One region of the Mesorhizobium sp. B264B1B genome, then DNA from elsewhere that is predicted to be linked to it. Evidence: predicted binding sites of a transcription regulator. Region 1 holds the regulator's gene; the other holds the start of a gene.
The links. Region 1 encodes LexA, which represses DNA repair genes until DNA is damaged. Its sites were predicted from a motif close to TGTTCNNNNTGTGTTCNG; they were not measured.
Positions count from the first base shown of each region.

Region 2: the regulator LexA is predicted to act here: its motif matches at 3,984-4,001, upstream of uvrA (excinuclease ABC subunit UvrA).

Region 1 covers NZ_JAIUIS010000020.1:36,540-44,948, reverse strand. The annotation lists gene kynA (tryptophan 2,3-dioxygenase) at 1-791, shown strand, start outside; gene kynU (kynureninase) at 855-2,102, opposite strand; gene LB547_RS29085 (TetR/AcrR family transcriptional regulator) at 2,099-2,776, opposite strand; gene lexA (transcriptional repressor LexA) at 3,244-3,987, shown strand; gene LB547_RS29075 (ComEC/Rec2 family competence protein) at 3,981-6,431, opposite strand; gene gltX (glutamate--tRNA ligase) at 6,535-7,959, shown strand; gene gltA (citrate synthase) at 8,142-8,409, shown strand, end outside.
Region 2 covers NZ_JAIUIS010000001.1:707,351-715,759, reverse strand. The annotation lists gene LB547_RS03450 (OsmC family protein) at 1-385, opposite strand, end outside; gene LB547_RS03445 (DUF2306 domain-containing protein) at 408-821, opposite strand; gene LB547_RS03440 (single-stranded DNA-binding protein) at 862-1,374, opposite strand; gene LB547_RS03435 (ArsR/SmtB family transcription factor) at 1,611-1,925, shown strand; gene LB547_RS03430 (SRPBCC family protein) at 1,922-2,425, shown strand; gene LB547_RS03425 (ATP-dependent Clp protease proteolytic subunit) at 2,457-3,062, shown strand; gene LB547_RS03420 (hypothetical protein) at 3,160-3,441, shown strand; gene uvrA (excinuclease ABC subunit UvrA) at 4,151-7,072, shown strand; gene LB547_RS03410 (GNAT family N-acetyltransferase) at 7,101-7,571, shown strand; gene LB547_RS03405 (DUF72 domain-containing protein) at 7,614-8,409, shown strand, end outside.

The DNA of each region.
Region 1 (8,409 bases):
TCAAGGAGCGCATGTCCTACAGCGACTATCTGCATCTGGAAAAGGTGCTCGAGGCGCAGGAGCCGCTTTCGTCAGCCCATGACGAGATGCTGTTCATCATCCAGCACCAGACATCGGAACTCTGGATGAAGCTCGCGCTGCACGAAATCGGCGCCGCAATCCGCTCCATCCGCGCCGACCGTCTCGAACCGAGCTTCAAGATGCTTTCGCGCGTCGCCCGCATCTTCGAGCAGCTCAACAATGCCTGGGACGTGCTGCGCACGATGACGCCCAGCGAATACACCGAGTTCCGCGACGCGCTTGGCCAGTCCTCGGGCTTCCAGTCGTGGCAGTACCGTGCCATCGAGTTCATGGCCGGCAACCGCAATCTCGCAATGCTCGGACCGCACAAGCACCGGCCGGACCTCAGCGAGAAACTGGAGGCGATCCTGGCGCAACCGTCGCTCTACGACGAGGCGCTGCTGCTGCTCGCCCGTAACGGCTTCGACATCGGTGCCGACGCAAGGCGTACGGACTGGCGCGAAACGCGGACCGAGAACGAAGAGGTCCTTGTCGCCTGGCAGATCATCTACCGCGACCCGCAGCGCTACTGGATGTTCTACGAACTCGCCGAGAAGCTGGTCGATTTCGAGGATTATTTCCGCCGTTGGCGCTTCAACCACGTCACCACGGTCGAGCGCATCATCGGTATGAAGCGCGGCACCGGCGGCACATCGGGCGCGTCCTACCTGAAGAAGATGCTGGAGGTGGAGTTGTTCCCGGAGCTGTGGAAGGTCCGCACCCGGCTCTGACGTAGCTTTGCCGACTGCATATCGTTATCCCGAACCCGCTGCGCTTTTCTGAGCGACAGGCTCTTAAGTCACCGCCGCCGTGACGGCGAAACGCGCCTCCTGCCACGCGTCCGTGCGCAAAATGTCTTCCAGCACCTCGACAGCCTGCCAGACATCGACATAGCCGACATAAAGCGGCGTAAAGCCGAAGCGAATCGTGGATGGCGCGCGGAAATCGCCGATCACGCCGCGCTCGATCAAGGCCCGCATCACCTGATAGCCATGCGGGTGGAGGAACGAAACCTGGCTGCCGCGCTCATTGCCATCGCGCGGGCTTTCGAGTTCGAGGCCGTAGGCGCCGCATTTTGCCTCGACCAGTTGGATGAACAGATCGGTCAACGCCATGCTCTTCCTGCGCACCTCTGCCATGTCGACGTCGTTCCAGACATCGAGCGCCCCTTTGAGCGCGCGCATCGACAGCACAGGCTGCGTGCCGCAGAGAAACCGGCGGATGCCTGTGCCGGCAGCAAAACCCTGTTCGAAGGCGAATGGCCGCGCATGGCCCCACCAGCCGCTGAGCGGCTGGCGGACATCGCCATGGTGGCGCTCGGCCGCGTAGATGAAGGCCGGGGCACCCGGGCCGCCATTGAGATATTTGTAGGTGCAGCCAACGGCGAAATCGGCATTCGAACGGTCGAGCTCGACGGGCAAGGCGCCGGCGGTATGGCAGAGATCCCAGACAATCAGCGCGCCGGCATCATGTGCCGTCCGCGTCAGCGCGGCCGTGTCGCGTAACTGCCCGGATTTGTAGTTGACGTGGTTGACCAGGATGACCGCGACCCGCTCGTCGATCAGTTCTTCTATGGTCGGCGCATCGACACCCTCGAGCCGCAGCACCGTGCCCGGCCGCGTCGAGGCAACGCCTTCGGCCATATAGAGATCGGTCGGAAAGCTGTCCCCCTCGGCGATGATGACTGACCTGTCCGGCCGCATCCCGAGTGCCGCATGCAGCACCTTGTAGATGTTGATCGAGGTGGTATCGCAGACCACCGTCTGGCCGGCGGCGGCCCCGATCAGGCGCCCGAGTTGGTCGCCGAGTTCGACCGGCATGTCGAACCAGCCGGCGGTGTTCCAGGCGCGGATGAGATCCTGCGCCCACTCCTGCGTGGCGGCCTTCTGCAGCTCGCCGAACACGGCGGGCGAAGCGGCGCCCAGCGAATTGCCGTCGAGATAGATCACCCCCTGGGGCAAGGTGAAGCGGTCACGCATGGCACGCAGCGGATCCGCGGTGTCCATTGCCTCGATCGCTGCGAGATCGGGAATTTTGCTCATGGTCGCGATGTTCCTCGGTGAGAAGAGCGCCCTGGAAACGGGCCGGCTGTTTTGCCGCCCGGGCAAGGGCTGGCCGCATAGAGGCGCAAGAACAGGGTGAACGCCCGGTTCGATCTTTGCTCGATTTCCGCCCGAGGCAGTTCCTCGAGCACCCCAACGATCCGGCGAACCTGGAGATCGCCGATCAAAAGACTGATGTAGATGTCGGCGGCTTCGGCAGGATCGTCACAGGCGATCAGGCCGGCCCGACTTGCGGTTCGAAGCAGGTCGCCAACAAGCGGCATTATGGTATTGCGGCCGAATTGCGCGATCGATTGGCCAAGCGTGCCTGTATCGTTGACGTCGCCGGCCGCGGCGCGATTGAGCGCCACCGCCTTGTCGCCCGTCACGAGGGTCAGCAGGACTGGCCCGAGCAAGTTCAGGGTTTCGAGCGGATCGCGCGCCTGGTGAAGGGCGTCCTCCAGCAGCTTCCTTGCCTCTCCCGCATTGGCTTCGATCAAGGATCGAAACAGGGTCTGCTTGTTGCCGTACCAGTTGTAGAGGGTTTCGTTCGAGGCCGATGCCCGCTTGGCGATAGCAAGCAGGGAGGCGCTCTTGTAGCCGGTTTCCCGGAGCACCGCATAGGCGGCCTCCTCTATCCGTTCGCGTCGCGCGGCCTGCTTCGGCGTGGTCATTGGTGTTCCTCTTCAAAAACCGTACATTATTATACGGTTTCGTCAAGCGAACGGGAAGCAAGGAGCGAGCGAACGCAGCCCATCGCGACCAGTGGTGGTGCCTCGTCGTTTTCCGGCAGGAAGTTGGCATTTTGGTTTCGTTTCGTTCACGAGCCGCAGGGGTTTCTAATCCGCCCAAACGCACCCCGCACCTGCCGGTCACCCAGCTTGCAGGCTTGTGCCAAGAGTGGAGACCGGTCGGGCCACAGGCCATTAACCAAAATAGTTTCAAAGGGCCCGGGAGCGCATTGACGACGGACCGCGCTGGCAGGATGCTGGCTGCGGGAGGGCATTTCGTTTCCGTCGCCTTAACAAATTCATTAAACTTTAAATGGTTGCGGAACACAACTGGAACAGATAGTGTTTGTTCTGGGTTTGTTTTCTGATTCTGGTTCCAGACCCTTCGTGCAATGCCTTTGGGGGCCGCCATGCTCACGCGCAAGCAACATGAACTCTTGATGTTCATCCATGAACGGCTGAAGGAAAGCGGCATTCCGCCGTCCTTCGACGAGATGAAGGAAGCGCTGGACCTCGCCTCCAAGTCGGGAATTCATCGGCTGATCACGGCGTTGGAGGAGCGCGGCTTCATTCGCCGCCTGCCCAACCGGGCGCGCGCGCTGGAGGTGCTGCGCCTGCCGGACTCGATCGCGCCGGGTCTTAACGCGGCAAAGAAGTTCTCCCCGAGCGTCATCCAGGGCAGCCTCGGACAGGGCAGCAGCCCTAGCCGGCAGATCAAGCCGGCGACGTCTTCGCGTCTGCCCGCTGCCGGCAATGACGACGATGCGGTTTCAGCGGTGTCGATCCCGGTCATGGGTCGCATCGCAGCGGGTGTGCCGATCGACGCCATCCAGCATCAGACGCATTCCATTTCAGTGCCGCCTGACATGATCATGGGCGGCGAACACTATGCGCTGGAGGTCAAGGGCGATTCGATGATCGAGGCCGGCATTTTCGACGGCGACACGGTCATCATCCGCAATGCCGACACCGCAAGTCCCGGCGAGATCATCGTGGCCCTGGTGGACGAGGAGGAAGCAACGCTTAAGCGCTTCCGCCGAAAGGGTGCTTCGATTGCGCTCGAGGCTGCCAATCCGGCCTATGAAACACGTATTTTCGGACCGGACAGGGTCAAGGTGCAGGGCAAGCTGGTCGGCCTGATCAGGCGCTACTGAGCGGGGTCGGCGGTGGGCTTTTCGGGTTTACGGTAAGGCGGCAGTCCCCTTGCCTCGCGTGAGAATTTTCGCTGTTCGTGCCAAGGCCGATATGGCCTGTCGACGGCAAAGCTGACCCGTGCCGGTGCCGTCGCCGATTGCCGGTCGAAGAAGACGGCGGCACTTCCCTTACGAGCGAGCTGCCGCTTGGTGATGACGAGAACCAGCGGATTGTGGCAGGGATCGTAGCCCGCGGGGTCGTTGATGACGATCAGATCCGCATAGGAGCAGGCCCTCCAGGCGTCCTTGCGATCCTCCACCTGCGCGATGATCGCCCCCGAGGTATGCCGGGCCATGCACAGGCCCGTGAAGCAATAGAAAGGCGCTCCCGCGGGAAGTTGCGCGGGATCGAAGATGTCGAACTGTCGGTCTCCGCTGTCGAACAGTTCCGGCGCAACGATGGTTTCGGACTTCAGCGCGCGTTTCCAATTACCGACGGTGAATTCGTTCGGGCGCGCCCGGTTGATCGCGAGCTCGCCGCCGCCGATCGGCAACGCCACCAGGCGGGCATCCTCCGAAATCAGCACGTCCGGCGTGCGCGTGTCCGAGACGGTCAACAGGCCGGCGAGCGCGAAGGGAAGTGCCGCCAGCCGCAGCCATGTCGTGGCCATCGTCGCGATGACCAGGGCGATCGCCACCAGAAGGACGGATTGCTGCGAAATCAACCCGACCGCGTCGACCGGCGAGCGTTGCGAGATCCATCCTGATATGGCGATCATCGCGGTCAGTCCCTTGCCCATCAGATAAAGGGATGGTCCATCGAACCCGAACGGCATCAGCAGCGCGCTGGCAACCGCAAGGAACATCACGACCGAAACGATCGGCATGACGGCAAGATTGGCGAACAGGCTGAGCGGCGACACGCGCTGGAAATGCCAGATGGCGAAAAGCGCCGTGGCGCTTCCCGCGATAATCGAGGTCATCGCCAGCCCACCTGTCGCCAGCAGCAATTTTCGCGTCAGCAGGCCAGGCAAGGTCCGTTGCGGCGGCGGGGTCCGCGCTTTGTCGGCTTTGTGATCCGACCAGCCGGCATAGGCGCCGACCAGGGCCGCGGTGGCGGCGAACGACATCTGGAAGCTCGGCCCTACTACCTCGTGCGGCGACACCACGATGACGGCGATCGCCGAAATAGCCAGATTGCGCATGGTGAGTGCCGCCCGATCGAACAGAACGGCGATCAGCATCACCGCCAGCATGATGAAGCTGCGTTCGGCGGCGACAACGACGCCCGAAATGACGAGATAGGCTGCGATCGAGAAAAGTGCCGCCGCGGCCGCGTATTTCTTGACCGGCCGGCGGGAGGAAAAATTCGGGAACAGCGCGAAGCCGCCACGCAGCAGACCCATGACCGTGCCGGCGACCAGCGCCATGTGCAGCCCGGAAATTGAGATGATGTGGTAGATGCCGGTGCGTCGCATCGCTTCATTGATCTCGTCGGGAATCCCGGCGCGCACACCCACGATCAGCGCCGCGGCGATCTCGCCCTCGGCACCGCCGATGCTGCCCCTGATATGGTCGGCAATGCTTTCGCGAGCACTCTCGATGGCGGCTGAAAGGGCGGCCCACACCGGCCTGTCATCGGCTGAGACGATTTTGGGGTTGCCGAGAAAGAAGCCGCTGGCGCCTATGCCGGCGAAGTAGCTGTCGAAGGAAAAGTCGTAGCTGTCCGGCCGCACCGGTCCGGTCGGCGGCAACAGCCTGGCATAGCCGGTCACGAGCGAACCGGCCGTCACTTCAGCCGGCACCTTGCGTGCCGAAAGGCGAACGCGCTCCGGCGCGTAGAGTAGTTTCGGCCGCGCGGTCGATGTCACATCGATGGTCAGCCGGATGCGCCCGGTCTCCATCTGGTCGACCGAAACGACGCGGCCGGTGATTTGCGTGGAGATTTCCGAGCCCAGCATCCGCGTTCCCGCTCGCCACGTCTCGACTTTGCCGGCGAGCATGCCGAGCGCGCACAACAGCGCCGCCATGAAGCACAGATGCGTTTTCGGCCATGAGCGTGAAACGAGCGCGCACAGCGACATCAGGATCGCGACCGCGACAGGCTTGGCAAAGCCCGGCTCCGCCGCCAGCGAAAAATAGGCGATCGATCCGCATGCCAGGAACACCGGCACGAGCAGGAAGGCTATGCCCCGATCGAGTTCGAGCTCGGACGCTCTGGCCACGCCGTTGCGCAGACGAGGCCATGAAGCACGGCCGAACTCACGGCGCAGACGCACGGCCGCGCCGGCTGCGGGAATGCCGGGCGGCGTGGAAACATCCGCCGGCGGCGACTTGCCCGGCTGCTGTAGGGGCGGCAACGCCAGCGGCAATGAGGCGGGCGCGGGCATGGCAAAAAGAGCGCGTTCGCTGACGCCGGCAACGACGTCCTCGCCTTCCTCCGCGCCCCGGCCCGCTCCAGCCATCGGGTCTGCCCCTTGCGCCCTCGACACCCTATGCTACATGAACGCGCGACGCGCGAAAGTGCGTGTGATCCGCACCCCGCTCCAGACGTTTCCCGAGAGTTGTATGTCCGACAAGGTTGTCACCCGTTTTGCCCCCTCGCCCACCGGCTACCTGCACATCGGCGGCGCGCGTACGGCGCTCTTCAACTGGCTCTACGCCAAGCACACCGGCGGTACGATGCTGCTGCGCATCGAGGACACCGACCGCGAGCGCTCCACCGATGCGGCGACAGCAGCCATTCTCGAAGGACTGACTTGGCTCGGCCTCACCTGGGACGGCGACGCCGTCTCGCAGTTCGAGCGCGCGCCGCGCCATCGCGAGGTGGCCGAGGAGCTGGTGCGCATGGGCAAGGCTTACTACAGCTACGAGACCCCTGCCGAGCTTGAGGCAATGCGCGACGCGGCGCGGGCCAAGGGCCTGCCGCCGCGCTATGACGGAAGCTGGCGTGACCGCGACCCTTCGCAGGCGCCTCCTGGCGTCAAGGGCGCGATCCGCATCAAGGCGCCGACCAAAGGCGAGACGGTGGTGCATGACCGTGTCCAGGGCGACGTGCGCTTTCCCAACAAGGATCTGGACGACTTCATCATCCTGCGCTCGGACGGCAATCCGACCTACATGCATGCCGTCGTCGTTGACGACCACGACATGGGCGTCACCCACATCATCCGTGGCGACGACCACCTGACCAATGCCGCCCGCCAGACCGTGATCTACAACGCCATGGGCTGGGATGTGCCTTCAATGTCGCACATACCGCTGATCCACGGCGCCGACGGCGCCAAGCTGTCGAAGCGGCACGGCGCGCTGGGCGTGGAGGCCTACCGCGCCATGGGCTACCTGCCCGAAGCGCTGCTGAACTATCTGGCTCGGCTCGGCTGGAGCCACGGCGACGATGAGATCATGTCGATCCAGGACATGATCGCATGGTTCGACATCGGCGATGTGAACAAGGGCGCCGCCCGCTTCGATTTCGCCAAGCTGGAGGCGCTGAACGGCGTCCATATGCGCCGCATGGGCGATGCCGAGCTGTTCGATATCTTCATTGCCACCTTGCCCTATCTCGAGGGCGGCCCGGCGATGGCCGCACGCCTCGACGACAAGAACAGGGCGCAGTTGCTGGCAGCGCTGCCGGGCCTGAAGGAGCGCGCCAAGACGATGGTCGAACTCGTCGATGGCGCTGCCTTCCTGTTTGCCGCGCGGCCGTTGCCGATCGATGAGAAGGCAGCCCTGCTGCTCAATGACGATGCGCGCAAGGTCCTGCGTGGCGCTCACGACGCGCTCGAGGCGGTTTCAGGCGACTGGACGGCGGCCTCGGCTGAAGCCGCGATCCGCGACTATGCGACGGCCGGCGGCTACAAGCTCGGCGCCGTCGCCCAGCCCTTGCGCGCCGCCTTGACAGGCAAGAGCACCTCGCCCGGCGTGTTCGACGTTCTCGCCGTGCTTGGTCGCGAGGAGAGCCTGGCGCGCATCGCCGATCAAATCGATTAGGAGCAATCTGGCCCAAGAAGATTGGCATTGAAAGGCGCGTTTCGCAGTGCAACATTGAGCCTTGGCCCAATCTGGCACGCACTTCCTAAAATGCGGTCGCGAATACGCGCATTCGGTGACTTCGACGTGTCGCTTTGCAGAATTTGCCTTTGCCGGCATGAGGAAACAAGAAGGAGTTTGCAATGACCGAAGCTGCGACAAGACGGGAACTGGGCGGCAAGACCCAGGAAGCCACGGCAAAGCTGGAATTCGCCGGCAAGACGCACGAATTCAAGGTGCGAAGTGGTTCAGTCGGGCCTGACGTCATCGACATCGCCACGCTGTACAGCACCACCGGCGCCTTCACCTACGATCCCGGCTTCACCTCGACGGCAAGCTGCGAGTCCGAGATCACGTTCATCGATGGCGACGCCGGCATTCTCCTGCATCGCGGCTATCCGATCGACCAGT
Region 2 (8,409 bases), on a different contig from region 1:
TGGTGGCAGTCTTGGCCATCATGGCCGAAGCCGAACAGTATTTTTCGATCGAGAGATCGATCGCCCGCTTCACCTTGTCGGACGACAGCGCCCTGCCCTTGACCACGAAGTGCATATGGATGCGGGTGAATACCCGGGGGTCCGTCTCGGCCCGGTCGGCGTCGAGTTCAACAATACAATCTTCGACCGCTTCGCGCCCCTTTTCGAGGATATGGACGACATCATAGGCCGAGCAGCCGCCGGTGCCGATCAGCACCAGTTCCATCGGGCTCGGCCCCGGCGTTCTCCCTTCAGGGCCGAACGCGGTCCCCAGTACGACCTTATGGCCTGTGCCGGACTCGCCGACGAAGGTGCGTTCCTCGACCCATTTGATGCGTGCTTTCAACTGATATTCCTTCCACTCGGGATCACGGTCTGGCTTGCGCGACGCCGAAGACCACGTCGTGCATGATTCTGCCGGGCACCAGCGTAAAGACACCGGCACCCACCAGTGCAAAGATATACAACGCAATCATCGCCTTGCGGTGCTTGGCGACGCGGTGATTGCGTGCATGCCAGACCGCCAGCGGCACCGTGACCAGCACCAGGATCGACAAGAGATGGATCGGGCTGAAAGGGCCAATGAGCCGTATCTGCTGGATCCAGAAACTCGAGATGGCGACGGCCAGCATCAGCGCCGCCCAGAGATAGCCCATCGCGCGGTGGCGCAGCGTGCCTTTCGGCAGCGCCAGCTGCACGCCGCCTATCGCCAGCGCGGCAAAGGCCGCGAGCGCATGCCATGGGATCGGAGGACGTGCCGATAGGAGCGGTCCGAGCGACATCGCGCCCTCTCCTCAAATGCCCGTCACGCCGTGTCGATGCTCAGAACGGAATTTCGTCGTCCAGCTCGCGCGACGAGCCGCCGCCGCCCTTGGGAGCACCGCCGCCACGATTGAAGCCTTCGTTCGGGCCGGACTGGCCGAAATCGGAACCACGGCTGCCGCCGCCGGAATAACCCCCGACCTGGCCGCCCTCACCCTGGCCGCGCGCGTCCAGCATCTGCAGCTCGCCGCGGAATCTCTGCAGCACGACTTCCGTCGTGTATTTGTCGGCACCGGTCTGGTCTTGCCATTTGCGTGTCTGCAACTGGCCCTCGACATAAACCTTCATGCCCTTCTTCAGATACTGCTCGGCAACCTTGGCGATGCCCTCATTGAAGATGACGACATTGTGCCACTCGGTCTTTTCCTTGCGCTCGCCGGAATTCTTGTCGCGCCAGCTTTCCGATGTTGCGATGCGGATGTTGACGACCGGCTCGCCCGAATTCAGGCGGCGGATCTCCGGATCCGCTCCGAGATTGCCGACCAGAATGACCTTGTTGACGCTACCCGCCATGATACTTCTCCGCGCTCGTCCGAAACAAATTTTTGTCGCAGCACCTTACAGGTTGCGCACACCCGTTGCCTGCTGTGGCTGCCTTTTCCCACAAGGTTTTTGTTCTCTTTTCGTTCCTATATGCATCGCCGCTCATTGTCAAGGAATGGCAGTAATGCCGGAGCCGCCAGCTTCCCTTCATATGGGCCGTAAAACATCGCTTGCCAAACCGATAAGTATCGACTTATGCTTTCGCCATGATCGAAGCGGAGATTTTCCGGGCGCTGGCCGACCCCACCCGACGCGCCGTCTATGAACGCCTCGCCACCAGCGAGATGACGGTGTCGCAGCTGCGCACCGGCATGACGGTGTCGCAGCCGGCTGTGTCGCAGCACCTGGCGGTGCTGCGCAGCGCAGGCTTGGTGGTCGAGCGGCGGGCGGGCCGCAACGCCTATTACCGCGCCGATCCGCAAGGGCTCGACCCGTTGCTTGGCTGGATCGAACGCTACCGGACCTTCTGGCCCGAGCGCATCGAAAAACTAAGGACGGTTCTCAAGGACATGGACCAATGACGCACGCACCAGTGACCGACGAAAGCCCTGCGCGGACCGCCCCCGACGCGATCGAGTTCGAGTGCGATCTCCCCGAGCCGCCGGAAAAGGTATGGCGGGCGCTGACCGTGCCCGAATTGCTTGCGGCCTGGATGATGCCCAACGACATCAATCCTGAGATCGGCAGCAATTTCGCCTTTGCCGGGCCGGATGCGCCGATCGAATGCGAGATCCTCGATGCCGAGCCCGGAAAAAGGCTTCGCTATTCCTGGCGGCAACAGCCGCGGCCCGACGAGGAACGGAACCCGCTCGACAGCATCGTCACCTTCACGCTCGCCCGCACCGTTTCGGGCGGCACGCATCTGCATATTATACATGAAGGCTTTGCCCGTGCGGCGACATCCGCCGCCAGGCCCATGGTGACCATGGCAGGCGCCGGCTGCCGGCTTTCATTCGCTGCGCGTGCCTCCGGCCGCCGCCCCGCAGCCAATTCATTTTGCCTTCTGCAGCGCGCCGCTTGAGTGGCCGACACATGAAAAACGGAGAGAGACGATGACCGGTTTTGCCAATCTGGTGCCGATGGTGATCGAGCAGTCGAGCCGCGGCGAGCGCGCCTTCGACATTTTCTCGCGGCTGCTGCGCGAGCGCATCGTCTTTATCAACGGCGAGATCAACGACGGCATGTCGGCGCTGGTCTGCGCCCAGCTTCTGTCGCTGGAATCGGATAATCCCGACAAGGAGATCTCGCTTTACATCAACTCGCCTGGCGGCGTGGTGACCAGCGGCTTCGCCATCTACGACACCATGCAATATGTCAGTTGTCCGGTGTCGACGGTGTGCATGGGCTTTGCCGCCTCGATGGCTTCGTTCCTGCTGATGGCGGGCACGCCGGGACGGCGCATCGCGCTGCCCAACGCCAGCCTCGTCCTGCACCAGCCGCTGGGCGGCTTCCAGGGTCAGGCATCGGACATCCAGCGTCACGCCGAAGGCATCCTGCGCACCAAGCGGCAGATGACCGAGCTCTATGCGCGCCATTGCGGCCGCACTTATGAAGAGGTCGAGCGCACCCCCCCCCGGGACTATTTCATGACCGCCGAGGAAGCGAAGGCATGGGGTCTCGTCGATCATGTCTACGATACCCGCAAAAAGGCGGCGTGACCGGCACAAGCACGATGAATTGAGCGACGGTCCGCCGTCCGGCGATTTGATGACCGCCGGTCTGGCCACCTCGACGGGGCGACGCTATAACCGGCAGATGATCGACAGCCGCTCATTCCGACCTCGGCGCCTTGCCGTCACCGCCGTCGCCGGTGCGCTCATGCTGGCCGGCGGCGCCTTTGCCGACGACAGCCAGAAAGGCAGCCTGCCCGGTGTGGCTGGCGATTATCGCATCGCCAAGCCGGCCCCGCAGCCCGAACCCGATGACGCCTTCCCCGCCAACGGAAACGGCCAGTTCAAGATCGGCGATACCGATGTCAGGATTTCCGGCAGCATCACGGTCGATGTCGGCGCCGGCGGGATCAAACCGCCGCGGTAGCCGACATGTCGCGGGCCGTCAGTACCTGCGCGTTCCCTCAAAAGAGCAGCCCCGCCGTGCTTTTAGCAAACGGACGGGGCTTTTCTGGATCTATAATCCAATCTTTCGCCGGGAATGTTTTACCGACTTTAGATTTCGGATGCTTCGCGGCGTTCAGCCGACGATCCGACCAGTAGTCTCTGATTTTGGTGCATCCGGCAGGGTCACGTCGGAAGGCGCTCGCGTCTCCCTGGCATTCATGCCTGCCGCGGCTCCAGTCACTGCTGGAGCCTCAAGGGACTGTCCGGTGGCGTCATGCTCCACTCCTGTGTCCATTGCGACAATCGTCGTCAGAAGCACTGATCGCAATAGCCCGCGGCGTCTCGCAGACCGCCTTTGGGCGGCGAGGCCATCGAAAGACAGCCGGCTTCATTGACGTGTGGAGTCTGCTCCCCTCAGCCAGGGACGTCAACCGCTCGATGTCCGATCGGAAAAAATGTGATCGAGCGACATATCCCCTGATGGGAACCACGCCGCCTGCTCCACCGCTTTTGTCAGGAGCGTGTTCGGTCTTTGTTCTTTCCGCTTGCCCGTTCGTGCGAAAGACGGTTAAACGACTTGGTCGAGAATTGTGGCGTCTCTCGACGCGGCGGCAAAAATACCTACATAGGGGACGGCCGGGGAAAACCCGCCGATCCCACAAATTCCAGATCTGAGGCGGCGACCGGCAATGGCCGACCATAAATATCTTTCCATTCGCGGGGCGCGCGAACACAATCTGAAGAATGTCGATCTCGACCTGCCGCGTGACAGCCTGATCGTCATGACGGGCCTGTCGGGCTCCGGCAAATCGTCGCTTGCCTTCGACACCATCTATGCCGAAGGCCAGCGCCGCTATGTCGAGAGCCTGTCGGCCTATGCGCGGCAATTCCTCGAAATGATGCAGAAGCCGGATGTCGACCAGATCGACGGCCTTTCGCCGGCCATCTCCATCGAGCAGAAGACCACTTCGAAGAACCCGCGCTCGACGGTCGGCACCGTCACCGAGATATACGACTACATGCGGCTTCTGTTCGCGCGTGTCGGCGTACCCTATTCGCCCGCCACCGGACTGCCGATCGAGAGCCAGACGGTGTCGCAGATGGTCGATCGCGTGCTGGCGGTCGAGGAAGGCACGCGCCTGTTCATCCTGGCGCCGATCGTGCGCGGCCGCAAAGGCGAGTACCGCAAGGAATTGCTCGAGCTGCAGAAAAAGGGATTTCAGCGCGTCAAGGTCGACGGCGTCTTCTATGAGATCGCTGATGTGCCGCCACTCGACAAGAAATACAAGCACGACATCGACGTGGTCGTGGACCGCATCGTCGTGCGCGGCGACCTCGCAACGCGCCTTGCCGATTCCATGGAGACCGCGCTGAAGCTCGCGGAGGGGCTGGCGGTAGCGGAGTTCGCCGACAAGCCGCTCGATGCCAGTCAGACGGGCGAGGATTCGGTCAACAAATCGAAGAACGAGACGCATGAGCGCATCCTGTTCTCGGAAAAATTCGCCTGTCCGGTCTCCGGCTTCACCATTCCCGAGATCGAGCCCAGGCTGTTCTCGTTCAACAACCCGTTCGGCGCCTGCCCGACCTGCGACGGGCTGGGCAGCCAGCGCGCCATCGATCCCAATCTGGTCGTCCCCGACGAGAACGTCTCGCTGCGCGACGGCGCCGTCAGCCCATGGGCGAAATCGACTTCACCCTACTACGTGCAGACGCTGGAGGCTCTCGGCAAGGCTTACGGCTTCAAGCTCGGCGACAAGTTCAAGGATTTGACCGGGGAAGCCCAGGAAGCCATCCTGCGCGGCACAGGCGAGCGCGAGATCACCTTCCAGTATGATGACGGCCTGCGCTCCTACAAAACGACCAAGACCTTCGAGGGCGTCATCCCCAACCTCGAGCGGCGCTGGAAAGAGACCGAATCCGCCTGGATGCGCGAGGAAATCGAGCGCTTCATGTCGGCCACCCCCTGCCCGGCCTGTCGTGGCTACAGGCTGAAGCCGGAAGCGCTGGCAGTGAAGATCGCCGGCAAGCACATCGGCGAAGTGACCGAACAGTCGATCCGCAAGGCCGACCAGTGGTTCACCGACCTGCCGGCGCAGCTCAACGACAAGCAGAACGAGATCGCCGTGCGCGTGCTCAAGGAAATCCGCGAGCGGCTGCGCTTCCTCAACGACGTCGGCCTCGATTATCTCACTTTGTCGCGCAATTCCGGCACGCTGTCGGGCGGCGAGAGCCAGCGCATCCGGCTGGCATCGCAGATCGGCTCCGGCCTCACCGGCGTGCTCTACGTGCTGGACGAACCGTCGATCGGCCTGCACCAGCGCGATAATGCGCGCCTGCTCGACACGCTGAAGCACCTGCGCGACATCGGCAACACGGTCATCGTGGTCGAGCATGACGAGGACGCCATCCTGCATGCCGACTACGTCGTCGACATCGGCCCGGCCGCCGGCATCCATGGCGGCGAAATCATTGCCCAGGGCACGCCTCAGCAGGTGATGGCCAACCCGAATTCGATCACCGGCAAATACCTTTCGGGCGAGCTCGAAGTGGCGACACCAGCGGTTCGCCGCGAGGCGAAGAAGAACCGCCGCCTGAAAGTCGTCGGCGCGCGCGGCAACAATCTGAAGAACGTCACCGCCGAAATTCCGCTCGGCACCTTCACCGCCGTCACCGGCGTATCGGGCGGCGGCAAATCGACCTTCCTGATCGAAACGCTTTTCAAGGCGGCCTCGCGCCGCATCATGGGCTCGCGCGAGCATCCGGCCGAGCACGACCGCATCGAGGGCTTGGAGTTCCTCGACAAGGTCATCGACATCGATCAGTCGCCGATCGGACGGACCCCGCGCTCCAACCCCGCCACCTATACCGGCGCCTTCACGCCGATCCGCGATTGGTTCGCGGGCCTGCCCGAGGCCAAGGCGCGCGGCTACCAGCCGGGCCGCTTCTCCTTCAACGTCAAGGGCGGCCGCTGCGAGGCCTGCCAGGGCGACGGCGTTATCAAGATCGAGATGCACTTCCTGCCCGACGTCTACGTCACCTGCGACGTCTGCCACGGCAAGCGCTATAACAGAGAGACGCTCGACGTGCTGTTCAAGGGCAAGTCGATCGCCGACGTGCTCGACATGACGGTCGAGGAAGGCGTCGATTTTTTCGCCGCCGTGCCCGGCGTGCGCGACAAGCTCGACACGCTGAAGCAGGTCGGCCTCGGCTACATCCATATCGGCCAGCAGGCGACGACGCTGTCGGGCGGCGAGGCGCAGCGGATAAAACTCGCCAAGGAGCTGTCGCGCAAGGCGACCGGCAAGACGCTCTATATCCTGGACGAGCCGACCACTGGCCTGCACTTCCACGATGTCGCCAAGCTGCTGGAAGTGCTGCACGAACTGGTCGACCAGGGAAACACGGTGGTGGTCATCGAGCACAATCTCGAAGTGATCAAGACCGCCGACTGGGTGCTCGACCTCGGCCCCGAGGGTGGCGATGGCGGCGGCGAGCTGGTCGCCTCCGGCACGCCGGAAGCGATCGTGCGCGAAAAACGCAGCTACACCGGCCAATTCCTCAAGGAATTGCTGGAGCGACGCCCCGGAGGCAAGCGCGAAGCGGCGGAGTGATAGCGGGCTGGCGTTGGGAATCCTCGAAATGAAGATCAGGAAAGCCCTCGCCCCGGATGTCACCGCCGTCATGACTCTGACCACGGATGCCTACGCGTCCTACACCGCGCTGTTGGGCGGGCCGCCGATCCCGGTCACGGAAGACTATGCACCGCGCATCGCGCGCGGCGAGGTCTGGCTGCTGGAGAGCGGCGATGACCTGGCCGGGCTGATCGTCCAGGAGCGGCACGAAGACCACGCGATGATCTTCTCCGTCGCGGTGGCGCCAGGATTTCAGGGCAAGGGCTTCGGCATCGCATTGTTGAAACATGCGGATCAGCAGGCGCGTCTGTGGGGCGTGCCGGAGGTGCGTCTCTACACCAATGCGAAAATGGAGCGCAACATCGCGCTCTATTTGGCCTACGGCTATCGCGAAACGAGTCGTCGGCCCAATCCCTACCGGCCAGGATGGGTGCTCGTCGACATGGCCAAGCCGGTCGACGAGGTCACGGCGGCCTGATTTTTCTGAACGCGGCCAGATTTCTGAAACGGGAGGACGACAATGAGCAAATCGGGAACAATCCGCGCCGGCATGGGCGGCTGGACCTTCGAGCCGTGGGACACGTCCTTCTACCCGGAAAAACTCCCCAAGGCCAAGCAGTTGCAATACGCCAGCCGGCAGGTACCGAGCATCGAGGTCAACGGCACCTACTATTCCAGCTTCAAGGAACCGACCTTCGTCAAATGGGCCAATGAGGCCCCCGACGGTTTCGTCTACTCGCTGAAGGGCAACCGCTTCGTCACCAACCGCCGCGTGCTGGGCGAAGCCGGTGAATCGATGATGCGTTTCCTTGGCTCCGGCGTCGCCGCGCTCGGCGATAAGCTTGGGCCGATCCTTTGGCAGTTCGCGCCGACAAAGAAATTCGATCCCGACGATTTCGAGGCTTTTCTGAAGTTGTTGCCGGAAAGCCAAGACGGTGTCGCGTTGCGCCACGCGCTTGAAGTTCGCAACGACAGTTTCATCGTGCCGGAATTCCCGGCGCTCGCGCGCAAATACAAGGCGGCCATCGTCTATGCCGATCACGCAAAATATCCTGATATCGCCGATATCACCGGCGATTTCATCTATGCGCGGCTGCAGACCGGCTCGGATGACAATCCCGACTGCTACACGCCAAAAGGCCTCGATGAATGGGCGGCGCGGGCCAAGGTCTGGGCGGAAGGCAAGCAGCCGGCCGATTTGCGGCGCGCCGACCCTGCTACCGACGCGCCGGTGCAACCGCGCGACGTGTTCGTCTACTTCATCACCGAGGGCAAGGTGCGCGCGCCCTTCGGCGCCATGGCGCTGATGAAGCGAG